DNA from 3 places in the Clostridium sp. KLE 1755 genome. Region 2 is predicted to be linked to each of the others. Evidence: predicted binding sites of a transcription regulator. Region 2 holds the regulator's gene; each other region holds the start of a gene.
What was found. Region 2 encodes LexA, which represses DNA repair genes until DNA is damaged. Its sites were predicted from a motif close to CNAACANNTGTTNG; they were not measured.

Region 1 (4,290 bases), on a different contig from region 2:
GAGCGGGTACTATGGACAAATCCCTCCGGGAGGAGTGCCTCCATATGGCCGGCAGCCTTATGGAGCCTATCCCAATATGCCCCCTCAGAAGCGTAACAACAGCAGAACCGTGGCGGCGGTTATTGTAGCGGTAATCGCGGTGCTTCTCTGCATCGTCATGGTCCTTATTTTTATTATTGTCAAGGGTGCGGTCAGGGAAGCCAGCAGCGGTATTTCTAATTCCAAGAATTACGGAGGGGCAGTTCCTGAGGAAACGATACCCTTTGGTTATGACAGCGGCGATGACAGCCAGCTTCCTGATTTCAGCGGCGGTGGAACCTATGAACCGGAAACAGAGGAAGGGGATTATGTTCCCAGCCCGGAGGATGACTACTATGTAACAATTGCCAATTCCATCCGTGACGACCTCAGTTATACGGTGGAATGGGAAGATTACAGCTATGTGGATGACGAGACAGGCGCTACGGCAACCGGAAAATACCCGCAGCTGAAGGGTGGGAATATTCCCCATCTGGACGAGCTGAACCAGGAGATTGAATACGAGGCCACTTATTACAGCAAGCTTTACAACTACTATAAGGATGCCCAGGGTGAAGATGAGCAACTCTCCTACGCAACCTCCAGCATTGGTTATGTAACCTATATGGATGAGGAAAAAATCAGCATAGTCCTTCAGGAGAAATATGCAATGAACCAGGAATCCTACATTTCGCTTTACTGCATTAATATCGATCTGGTAAGCGGCGAACTTTTGGACAACGGGGAAATGATAGAGTATAACGAGCAGCTGGCCAAAGAATTCAGGGATCAGGATGCTTACCAGAACGGAACGGCCGAGGCTGTGGATCGGATGGATGACGAACAGCTTCAGGATTTCCTTTCGGATTCGGATACCAATATTATTTTCTATACCCCTGTAGGCCTGGAAATCGGGTTTAATTATACCACCAGCACGAGCAGCGGCTGGGTTACAGCCACTATTAAAGATTATGGACGTTATATGAAGAAAATTTAGGGAGGGCATGGATTGTTGCCCCAATACTACGGCATGTGCGGCAGTTCAGATAAACTGAACTGTTGCGGACATCCGGCCATTTGATTTGCCTCACAACAGGCCGGATGCCTGCTGCCGCTATATATTTGTACAGTATGCGCAGCTAAATTCGCAGACCCGTCTGAACAGTATCCCGGCATGTTCCTTTTTTATGGAAGCATGCTTTTTTTAGTGGCATTTGGATGAAGTTTATGTTACAATCAAAAAAGCATATCTTTGCTGGAGGCGTTCCAAACCGGTGCACCTTTGTCTGAAGGAATTCAGCCATGTCCATTCCATCTATAGAGCGGACATCTAATCGGGCATTTCGCCAATCGTTTCAATGCAATAAAAAATAAAGGAGGGATGCCTGTTGAGGGAGTTTTATCGGACACCTGATATTGTATATTATATTTAAAGTTGGGAATTGACAAATACGAACAGATGTTTTATTATAGAAAAAGAGAACATCCGTTCTGGATAAGAAGGAGAACATAATGGAAAAAGAAGACAAACTCAAAGCGCTTGACGCCGCACTGGCACAGATTGAAAAGCAGTTTGGAAAGGGAGCAGTCATGAAGCTGGGGGATCCGGCTACGCAGATGAATGTGGAGACGATTCCCACAGGCTCATTAAGCCTTGATATTGCACTTGGCCTGGGCGGAATACCCAAGGGAAGAATTGTTGAAATATATGGACCGGAATCCAGTGGTAAGACCACCGTCACCCTGCATATGATCGCTGAGGTTCAGCGCAGGGGCGGCATTGCAGGCTTTATAGATGCGGAGCATGCGCTGGACCCTGCCTATGCGAAGAATATTGGTGTGGATATTGATAACCTGTATATTTCCCAGCCTGATAACGGAGAACAGGCTCTGGAGATTACAGAGACCATGGTGCGTTCAGGCGCCATCGATATCGTTGTTGTTGACTCCGTTGCGGCTCTTGTTCCCAAGGCCGAAATAGACGGCGATATGGGGGACAGCCACGTGGGCCTGCAGGCCCGTCTGATGTCCCAGGCGCTGCGTAAGCTTACTGCAGTAATCAGCAAGTCCAACTGTACAGTTATCTTCATCAACCAGCTGCGTGAGAAGGTGGGCGTCATGTTCGGCAATCCGGAGACCACTACCGGCGGCCGTGCCCTGAAGTTCTACTCTACCATCCGTCTGGACGTAAGAAGGATTGAATCCCTGAAGCAGGCAGGGGAAGTGGTAGGAAACCGTACCCGTGTCAAGGTGGTAAAGAATAAAATAGCGCCGCCCTTCAAGGAAGCGGAATTTGACATCATGTTCGGAGAGGGCATTTCCAAAGTCGGGGATATTCTGGATCTGGCAGCGGATATTAATATTGTCAATAAGAGCGGCGCATGGTTTGCCTACGAAGGAAACAAGATCGGACAGGGAAGGGAGAATGCGAAGAACTTCCTGAAAGAAAATACGAAGATCTGCGATGAAATCGAGAAGAAAGTACGCGCATACTATAAGCTGGACGAGAAGAAAGAAGCCGATGCTTCAGACAGGAAGGAAGAACCTGTGAAGGAAGCTGCCGGAGCCAAAGCTGCAAAGGACAGCAGGGAAGTGAAGGCGGCCGCCGGCGCTGCGGTTAAAGCCGTGCAGGCAGAACAGAAATGATTGTTACCAGGACAGAACCAATAAATAAAACGAAATATGCAGTCAGCATCGATGGAGAATTCGCCTTTGTATTATACAAAGGCGAACTTCATAAATACGGTATTGCACAGGATAGAGAACTGCCCCCTCATGTCTATGAGGAGATTATGGAGAACGTACTCCCCAAGCGGGCGAAGCTGCGCTGCATGAACCTGCTGAAGTCCAGGGAATATACAAGACAGCAGATGGAAGAGAAGCTGCGGCAGGGAAAGTATCCTCCTCCGGTCATTGAAGAGGCTATTGCTTATGTGGAATCCTTTGGGTACATAAATGATGAGGCTTATGCAAGAAGATATGTGGAAACCTACATGGAAACGAAAAGCCGCAGGCGGATGGAGGACGATCTGAGACGCAAAGGCGTTGACAGAAGCTGTATTGAGGAGGCGTTTTGCACCGTTCAGGAAGCGGATGGCCTTCAGAATGAGGAAGCTATGATTAAAGAGCTCCTCAGAAAGAAGCATTTTGATGCGAAACAGGCGGATTTAAAAGAAAAAAGACGGATTCAGGCTTTCCTGTACAGAAAGGGTTTCTCGCCGGATAAGATAAGAAAAGCCATGAATTGCGATGATTTGGAAGAAGGGGACTCCTGGGAATAACAGGTTATCTTGTGCAAAAGTTATGAAATTTGGTCAAAATATGCTTTTCTACTTGACATAATACCTGTTATTTATTAAAATTGAAGTGTTGTAAAATCGCTTATAAGAATGTTTGGCGTACATACATTCTATAACAGATATTCGCACAATGAAAATTTAATAAGGAGGTGCTCCTGTCTATGCTTAGTTATGTAATAGCAGTAGCGGTCACTCTGTTGATTTCTATCCCGGTTACATTTGTAGTAACCTCTGCATATAGGAAGAAAGAAACTGAGACCAAAATCGGCAACGCCGAAGACAAGGCAAGAGAAATTATTGATGATGCGGTGAAAGCTGCTGAAACCAAAAAGCGTGAGGGACTGCTGGAAGTGAAGGAGGAATCCATTCGTGCAAAGAACGAATTGGATAAGGAGATCAAGGAACGCAGAGCCGAGGTGCAGCGCTTTGAAAGAAGAGTGCAGCAGAAGGAAGAGAACGTGGACAAGAAGTCGGATGCCATTGAAAAGAAGGAATCCGTACTGGCAGCCAGGGAAGAGGAATTAGCAAAGCAGAAAGCAGAGATCGCGAAGCTGAACGAGCAGAGAGTACAGGAACTGGAACGAATCTCAGGATTAACCTCCGAACAGGCAAAAGATTACTTATTGAAAATTGTTGAAGATGAAGTAAAACATGAATCGGCCGTGATGATCAAGGATATGGAAAGCAGGGCCAAAGAGGAAGCAGACAAGAAAGCCAGGGAATATGTGGTAACCGCCATTCAGAGATGTGCGGCAGACCATGTGGCTGAAGCTACGATTTCCGTGGTACAGCTTCCGAATGACGAGATGAAGGGGAGAATTATCGGGCGTGAGGGAAGAAATATCAGAACCCTTGAAACGCTGACCGGTGTGGATCTGATTATAGACGATACACCTGAAGCAGTAATTTTATCTTCTTTTGACCCTATCAGAAGGGAAGTAGCAAGAATTGCGCTGGAGAAGCTGATTGTTGA
Region 2 (4,290 bases):
CTTTGGCGTGGTCTGGAACTTTTTCTTAAACGCCCTGGAAAAAGTGGAATAATCCTTAAAACCGCATGCATAGCATGCTTCCGTAACGCTCATTCCGTTCTGAATCTGTGTTTTCGCCAGCAGCAGACGCTTTTCACTGATGTAGGAACCGATGGAATATCCGGTTTCCGCTTTGAACAGATGCATCAGATAAGACCTGCTGACAAAAAAATGCTCTGCCAGGCCATCCACAGTAATTTCATCCTTCAAATGAGCATTGATATAATCCACAATAGCCGCAATCTTTTCGTTTGACACTTCATTTTCAAGATAATTCGCATGATTGTTAATCAGCGCCCGGTTCAGCCATATCATAAACTCCAGAAAAAGCACCTTCTGATAAAGCCCATTGGCATATTCCTGGCTGGAGAAAGAACGCTCCAGCTCCCTGCACACCGCAAACAGGCTGCTTTTTTCCAGATTATCTATACGCAGAACATTTCCGTGTTTTTCCCTCGCTTCCTGAAAACACCGGCTCAAATCATAATTCTCATCTCTGTACTCCCGCATAAACCCGGAAGACACATAAATAATAATCCTCTCATAAGGCATATCGCTGTGAATCACCGGTCTGTGGATCTCTCCGGCTTTTACCAGAATAACATCATAAGGCCTCAGTTCGTACCGCCGTCCCTCAATTGAGTACGTCACGTCCCCGCTCAGGAACAAAACAATCTTGTCAAAGTCATGATAATGATAGGCAATATCCATTTTTCTGGCATCCTTCAAATGAAAAATCCTGAAATCATTCTTAAGATACCCCGTCTTTTCATAATTTTCCATCTTCACTCTCCTGACAACGCTGGAACAATTTTCAAACATGCTCTAACATAAATTTTTCTTATTCCTTATTATAAAGCACAATTTGCAAGATTGAAAGCACCTGTTCTGTTTTTTGTATGGAAAATGCCGGGTAAAATAGAAGATAGTAGAGGAGGCTTACACTATGAACTTTGCAGCACTGCGTTATGAAGAGCTTGCGCTTAACGCGTTTCCCGTTTTGCATACTGAGGTTTACGATGGCTGGATTCTCCGGTTTTCCGGCGGAACGGCCCATGAGGGGAACTGTGTCAGTCCGCTTTATCTTTCTACAAAAGCATATGAGGATAAAATAGAGTATTGTGAAAATAAATTCAGGGAAAAAGGGCTTCCCTGTGTATTTAAAATGACAGCCAACGTACCGGCCGCTCTGGATCAGCAGCTGGCAATGAGGGAATATGAGCAGCAGGACAAAACCTATATCATGGAATGCCGCCTAACCAATGAAGGTGAAAGCCTCAAAAACGCACAGGGAGATGCCGCAGGCGCATCAGCAGCTTCCGGCACCCAAATCCGGCTGACCCGTACAATGGACGACAGTTGGCTGGAGGCATTTCTTTCTCTAGACGGCGGTGACTGCATCTGCCCGGAATCCGCAAGGGCCATGCTCACAGCAATCAGAAATCCTGTATACTGTGCCGCTTTATATGAAAATGACAGAATTATCGGCTGCGGCCTGGGGGTTGTGGAGGATGGCAAAATAGGCTTATATGATATCCGGGTACACAATGATTTCCGCCAGAAAGGAATCGGCGCCCGCATTTGCCGCGCCATAATGGAGGAAGGCCGCAGAGAGGGAGCTGATACCGCATTCCTTCAGGTGTCCGCTGCCAACAGGCCTGCTGTCAGATTGTATCAAAGCATTGGTTTTGAAGAAGTCTATACTTACTGGTACCGCATCAGATAAACTGGACGGTGCCTTTTTGTATCCCGTTTTATTTTATGCACCAATTCCGGGCCGGCATCTGTTTAAACTTCCAATTTCCGGTAATACTTCAGATAAAACCGGAAAGGAAGAGACTCTTTATGTTAAGAAGCTATCATCTGACCCATTTGACGGATACAGGTAAGGCTGAAAAAATTCTTCGTGAAATGGACGGTCTGGAAGGCGTCCGTTCGGTCAGTATTTCTGAGGATTTAAAGGAACTGGATGTGGAGGCTGAGGAAAACAGCTTCAGCCTGATTATGGACAGGACGGTAAATATCTGCAGAAGAGTAGCGGACGGCTGTGAAATAACCTTTATGTTTCGTTAACTGGCTTCTGGATTTGCATTTTTGACGAATGACCGACCGGGTCAATAGTTTGCTTTATTGCCGATACGGACATGTCCAGCACAAACGAGGTTTGGTCTCTGCAAAAAAATTATAGTAATTTTATAAGACAGTACAATATAAAGCGCCCGCTTACAGAAATGGGACTTTCCGTAAGCGGGCGCTTTTATGTCTGGGAAAATTAGTGTTTATTTATTATGGCTGAGCTTCTCTGGCCTGCGGAAACGATTAATGGTAGATACGGAACACACCGAACACCTTACCGAGGATCTTACAGTCATTTACAATAATGGGAGCCATATTGTCATTCTCCGGCTGCAGGCGGATATGGCCTTTTTCCCTGTAAAAGGTCTTGACCGTTGCGGAATCGTCAATCAGGGCAACCACCATATCGCCGTTCCTAGCCGTAGCACAGCTCTGTACGAATATCTGATCGCCGTTATTGATTCCTGCGTTGACCATGGAATCCCCGCGTACCTTTAAGATAAATGAGGGTTCTCCGGTCGGTATATACTCTGCGGGGATAGGAAAGTAGCTTTCAATATTCTCTTCCGCAAGTATGGGCTGCCCGGCCGCTACATTGCCGACCACAGGCAGGCTCACCAGCTCGGTCCTGACCATCTGGAAGCTGTCGTCACAAATCTCAATCGCACGGGGCTTGGTGGGATCTCTTCTGATGTATCCGTTCTTCTCCAGCGTCTCCAGGTGGGAGTGCACGGAAGAGGTGGATTTCAGGTGAACCGCCTCACAGATTTCCCTTACTGCCGGCGGATATCCCCTTTCCAGTATCTGTTCTTTTATGTAGTCCAGGATTTCTTTCTGCTTTGCAGTAATTTTGCCCTGTGCCATATTTCATCCTCCTTTAAATTCCTGACAGACACCGGTAGTATCCTGCCGGTGCCGTTTTTTTTAGTATATCATAGGGAAAATTAAAAAGCAAACATATATTCCGAATGACTGTTCGATTTTTTGCTCCCGGGTATTGACAATCGAATCTATGTTCGATATAATGCAAAGTATAAAGAACGTGTGTTCGTTACACCTGTTCGGACAGGTCAGGAGGGGCAGATCATGATTGAGGAAAGAATTCGTCTTAACAGAATCAGAAGAGAACAGGAGCTCAGACGGCATATCCTTCTTTTTGTCGTATCTGCCGCCATTATACTTGTTCTTGCTATTGCTGGCGGCAGCTTCATATCCAGGGCACAGGCTCCCGGGGAGACCGTTTATTATAAATATTTTACCAGCATCCGTATTGAATCGGGAGATTCGCTCTGGACACTTGCCGACACCTATGCGGATGGGAATTTTGAATCCAGGGAAGCGTTTATCAGGGAAGTAATCCGGACGAACCATCTCCTGGATGAGAATATTAACGCAGGAGACTACCTGATCATCCCGTACTATTCGGCAGAATTCAAGTAACTGCCACAGAGTTTGCCAGTTTGATATATAAGAGCTTTTACACTGCCTGATTTCCGTAAAACCAAAGAGTTTCTTTAGAAATTCTTTGGTTTTTTCTGTATGGATTTTTCAGTTTTCTGGTCTATTCTGTTTATAAACCTGATTGTGCCTTTTCCCCGGATGTACTTTACGTTACAGCTTAGCCTGCGGCTGCCCTGTAACTGCTTTACCACTGTTTACCTCTTACGATTTTGTAATTTAGAGGAAAAAAGGAGGAAAGTATGCTATAATGTTTTAAAAATGCGGCCGGATAGCTGCAAAAATTGCTGACAGCAGAGGGAGGATGTTAAAATTGGAAGCAAACCGTATATTGGTAGTTGAGGACGACCGGGATATCCGAGAAGGAATTGAAATATATCTTAGGAATCAGGGCTATGTGGTATTTCAGGCCGGAGATGGAGTGGAAGGCCTGGAAATTATTAGACGGGAAGAGATTCATCTTGCTATTGTAGATATTATGATGCCCCGAATGGACGGCATTACCATGATGATGAAGGTAAGAGATAAGGGATATGATTTCCCTGTTATCATGCTTTCAGCCAAATCTGAAGAGGTTGATAAAATCATGGGGCTGAATATGGGCGCTGATGATTACGTGACAAAACCGTTTACTACCATGGAGCTGCTGGCCAGGGTAAATTCCCATCTGCGCCGCTACAGCCGTTATCTGGACGCCGTAAACAAAGCCGCGGAGCC
Region 3 (4,290 bases), on a different contig from region 2:
ACACGGCATTTTCGCCGTGTACCTTCTTAGATTTATCATATTATACAGCATTGGCGGTAAATGTAAACCCCCCATTTTTCTACATAAAATGACAGTAAATACGGCCATACTGCATAATGTCACCCGCGGAGCAAAATCAAACTCCTTTCTTTGTTTAAAAGTGTGATACCCGGCAGTTACCGGCTTTTCCGCCGGCCTGTCTTCTGCTCATTGTTTACAAATTCCACCATATATTCTTGGAACCTGTAAGGAAGCATCTGTCGCTGCAGTTTCTCATTTTCCCTTTCCTTTATCGTTATCTTACGGCAGAAATACCTGAAAAGTTCCTGAATCTGCCTTTCCTCCTCGCTAAACTCCAGATCCTGTTTCTCCGGCCCGTTCTCCATTCCCGCCAAAAACCAGGGCTTACCGGCCTGATGGATTCCATAAAGCTTCCTTCCCTTATCAAAGATAATGAAATTCTCTTTTGGAAAACGATCTGCAAAATGGGGCATCATAAACGGCACCACATTATTCTTCGGCCCTATTTCCCCAAACAGGATGCCTCCGGCCGTTTCCTCAAACCTGAGGAAACCCAGCAGATGATGGGCCTCATTCCCGGCCGCCCTGCTCAGTTCAAAAGCACGGTGGACATAGCGGTTTCCCAGATGATCCATCAGGCTGCCCCGGATCCGTCCCTTCAGCCCTTCCACAACAGTCTGGTAGACAGCCTGCCCTTTATCCGTTTCCCAGGAAGACAGCGCATAACAGATCTGTTCATAGCATTCCTCCCCAAACCTTGTGAGTATCGTCCGTCTTACCTTGTCTGCCTTCTGTATGTCCGGCACAATTTCCCTGTATTCGGCAAATAAACACAGATTTCCTTCCTCTCCCAGCTGAATCCGCGTACTGTCATGATCACATTTCTGCGCATAAGCCTCATATATTCCCGTAAAAATCCCCTCCTGGGAATCCTCACATATCAGTATCTTTTCCATATGCCATCCACCTGTCTCCATCACCTGTAACTGTTAGACCCGGAGGGTACTTAATAAGCCATTCCCGCCGCCTGTCTGATTTCCTGCCGCTGCGGGGCAAAACGGACATCATCAAACAGGGAAAGCTGTCTGTAGGTCATGCCACCCGCCTCCGCGGGAAGCTTTTCCTTCACCGCCAGCAGATTCCGTGTGATATAATCCTCTTCTATCTTCGTTTTATACATCATATGACCGCTGCAGGTAATAAAATACAGCGCCCGCTTCAGTACGACTCCTATCCGCTTCAAATCCTCAAAGCACAGGTTCCCGTTTCTTCTTGCCTTTACAATCCGCTGCGCACTCTTCACCCCGATTCCCGGCACCCGGAGAAGGACCTGGTAATCCGCCCGGTTGACCTCCACAGGGAAAAATTCCAGGTGGCGCAGCGCCCAGTCCTCCTTGGGGTCAAGAAGCACATTAAAATTAGGCCTTTTCTCATCCAGCAGCTCATCGGCACGGAAGCCGTAAAAACGCAGCAGCCAGTCCGCCTGATACAGCCTGTGCTCCCGCAAAAGCGGCGGCCCTCCCGGCAGCGCCGGAAGATCCTTATCCTCATTCACCTGTACGAATGCGGAATAAAAAACCCGCTTCAGGCTGAACTTATCATAAAGGTTCTGCGCCACCGACATTATCTGGTAATCATTCTCCGGCGTAGCCCCGATAATCATCTGCGTGGACTGTCCTGCGGGCACAAAAACCGGCGCATGCCTGTATACGGCCACTTCATTCTTATTGACGGCAATTCCATTCTGTATGAGGCGCATGGGCGTGAGGATATTCTTCCTGTGCTTATTGGGCGCCAGCTTCTTCAGGCCCTCCGCCGTAGGCAGCTCCAGGTTTATGCTCATCCTGTCCGCCAGGAAGCCCGTCATCCTCACCAGCTCCTGATTGGCCCCGGGGATTGCCTTCACGTGAATATAGCCCTGGAAATTATATTCCCTGCGCAGCTTATACAGCGTCTGATACAAAAGCTCCATGGTATAATCCGGACTGTAAAGGATTCCGGAGCTTAAAAAAAGCCCCTCTATATAATTGCGCCTGTAAAATTCTATGGTTAACCTGCAAACCTCATCAGGCGTAAAAGATGCCCTGGGCACATCATTGGAGCATCTGTTCACGCAGTATTTGCAGTCATAAATGCACTCGTTGGTAAACAGGATCTTCAGCAGGCTGATACAACGCCCGTCCCCGGAAAAGCTGTGGCATATCCCCGCCTTAATGGTATTGCCCATACCTGTCCCGTCTCCCTTTCGTTCATTTCCGCTGCTGGTGCATGCCACATCATACTTTGCAGCATCCGTAAGAATACCCAGCTTATCCATAATGCTCATCTGTCTGTCGGCTATTGAGTAATCCATATTCCTGTCTCTCCGCTCAAACGGCGCCGTATTTTAAGCGCCTTTTATCGAACATTTGTTCTCTTTTACCATATTATAGTACATATGTTCGATTAACGCAAGCCCCAAAATAAATTTGAATCCTGCATGAATTTATCTCCTGCCTAAAATTATCTTCCGTATGAAACTGCCTCCTGTCGCTGCCGAAGTTGATTACCCTATCAAAAAACGACTGCCGAAGCTTACTGCGGCAATCTTTTTTTATAACAGCTTATATGTTTGACAAAAGAAAAGTTACTAGTAAATTGCGAAGATAGCTGGAGCAAGCTAGGATACAAAAAAACGAATATTGAAGATTTATGTGCAAAAGCAGGAATATCAAAAGGCGCATTTTATTTATTCTATGCTTCAAAAGAAGAACTATTTTTTGATGTTATAATGAGAATCCAAACTAAATTAGTTTATTTGACCAAAGCAACACTAGGTGAAACACCTACAAAGGAAAGTTTGTGTAATACTCTAAAGTTGATTTATAGAGAATACATTAAAATACCTTTCATCTTAGAAATGAATTCTCCAGATTTTATAGCATTTATGAATAGACTGCCTAAAGAAAAAATTGAAGAATTAGCATTTCACGGTGATAATGATATTCGTAATATCATCAAGGATTCTAAGCTACAATACAAGATAAATGAAGACAAGGGTAACTCTGCATTTGCTATTCTATTTATGCCGAATTCTAATAAAGAAAAATTGCCATATAATCATTTAGAAGTGGTTGACTTTATGATAGAAGTTTTAATTGAAAGTGTATTTGAATAAAAAGGAGGAATTCAAATGAACAACGGATTAGAAGGATTAAATAAATTCAGAAATTATCTGATTAAGAATTGTAAACATCTAAATACTGGCAGGTCACCTGTTTTTATTTCAATAAGTTTAATTGCAGGCATTTCTCTTGCTGCTGGCAGTGTTTTGTCAGCTCCAAAAACAACCGCTGGGCAAATCTGCTTTGGTATAGGTTCGGTTACTGCTGTTCTAAATGGCGCTCAATTAATTTGTAAAAAGTATATTTAAAAACTTTGCAAAGATTTGAGGTGATAAAATGCAAAGGTCAGTAATAAAAAAATATGGAATATATTCAACTTTTCTATTTGTTGTAATATTTCTATCGGTATTATCTGTTGTGTTAATACTGACAGGGATTTTATTCCCAACAGGAATGATACTTTTTGAAATAGGGCTATTTGAGCAAATATTTCAATATTATGATTTTACCCCAAATGTGCAAGTTAACCTTGGGGTTTTAGAATTACCAACTTTTTTAAATATTCCTATTAGTATAATTGTTGGCATTGCTTTGGTTTATATTGGAAAAAAGACTTATATGACTTTACGAAAATATCTATTGTATGTAAAGAAAATATGAGACAATATCAAACTTGATAAAAAGTATCATAGTAAAGCAGGTGAAACTATGGGAAAGTTGTAGTAATAACATTTAAAAACGATGAAGAGCAAGTTTTTCAACAAACAGTAGATTGGCTGTCTAAAAAATTTCCATGTTTCCCTATTACTACCTATGAAAAAGAATATGCTTTTACCATAGAACCTTTTCCAGAACATTTATGACCAAAAAGGGAGAATGTATATATTTGACCGCAAAAGAATTTGACCTCTTATACTTTCTCTTTTGCCATAAAGGACAGGTATTTACGAAAGACCAATTATATGAAAATGTCTGGGGCTTTCACAATGCCCCAGAGGGAAGCAACCTTACATCATTCATACGAAAGCTAAGAAAGAAGATAGGGCCGTTCCCAGACAATCCACAATACATACTGACTGTCTGGGGTGCCGGCTATAATATATGTATTTTTACTAACCTTAACAGCCCATACCATCATACCGCCAATAAAATTAATGCGCGGCGC

Region 1: recA (recombinase RecA) is a predicted target of LexA. The motif match lies at 1,471-1,484, and genes of this name have one in related genera.
Region 3: HMPREF1548_RS07960 (putative DNA modification/repair radical SAM protein) is a predicted target of LexA. The motif match lies at 2,423-2,436, and genes of this name have one in related genera.

Annotation. Positions count from the first base shown of each region.
Region 1 is NZ_KE992709.1:21,098-25,387, reverse strand. It holds gene HMPREF1548_RS13100 (zinc ribbon domain-containing protein) at 1-1,015, shown strand, start outside; gene recA (recombinase RecA) at 1,531-2,664, shown strand; gene HMPREF1548_RS13090 (regulatory protein RecX) at 2,661-3,299, shown strand; gene rny (ribonuclease Y) at 3,479-4,290, shown strand, end outside.
Region 2 is NZ_KE992763.1:17,518-21,807, forward strand. It holds gene HMPREF1548_RS23360 (AraC family transcriptional regulator) at 1-822, opposite strand, end outside; gene HMPREF1548_RS23365 (GNAT family N-acetyltransferase) at 986-1,765, shown strand; gene HMPREF1548_RS23370 (hypothetical protein) at 1,885-2,112, shown strand; gene lexA (transcriptional repressor LexA) at 2,359-2,979, opposite strand; gene yneA (cell division suppressor protein YneA) at 3,202-3,555, shown strand; gene HMPREF1548_RS23385 (response regulator transcription factor) at 3,878-4,290, shown strand, end outside.
Region 3 is NZ_KE992683.1:18,668-22,957, reverse strand. It holds gene HMPREF1548_RS07965 (TIGR03915 family putative DNA repair protein) at 177-977, opposite strand; gene HMPREF1548_RS07960 (putative DNA modification/repair radical SAM protein) at 1,028-2,374, opposite strand; gene HMPREF1548_RS07955 (TetR/AcrR family transcriptional regulator) at 2,633-3,178, shown strand; gene HMPREF1548_RS07950 (hypothetical protein) at 3,194-3,433, shown strand; gene HMPREF1548_RS07945 (hypothetical protein) at 3,462-3,785, shown strand; gene HMPREF1548_RS28850 (winged helix-turn-helix domain-containing protein) at 3,985-4,290, shown strand, end outside.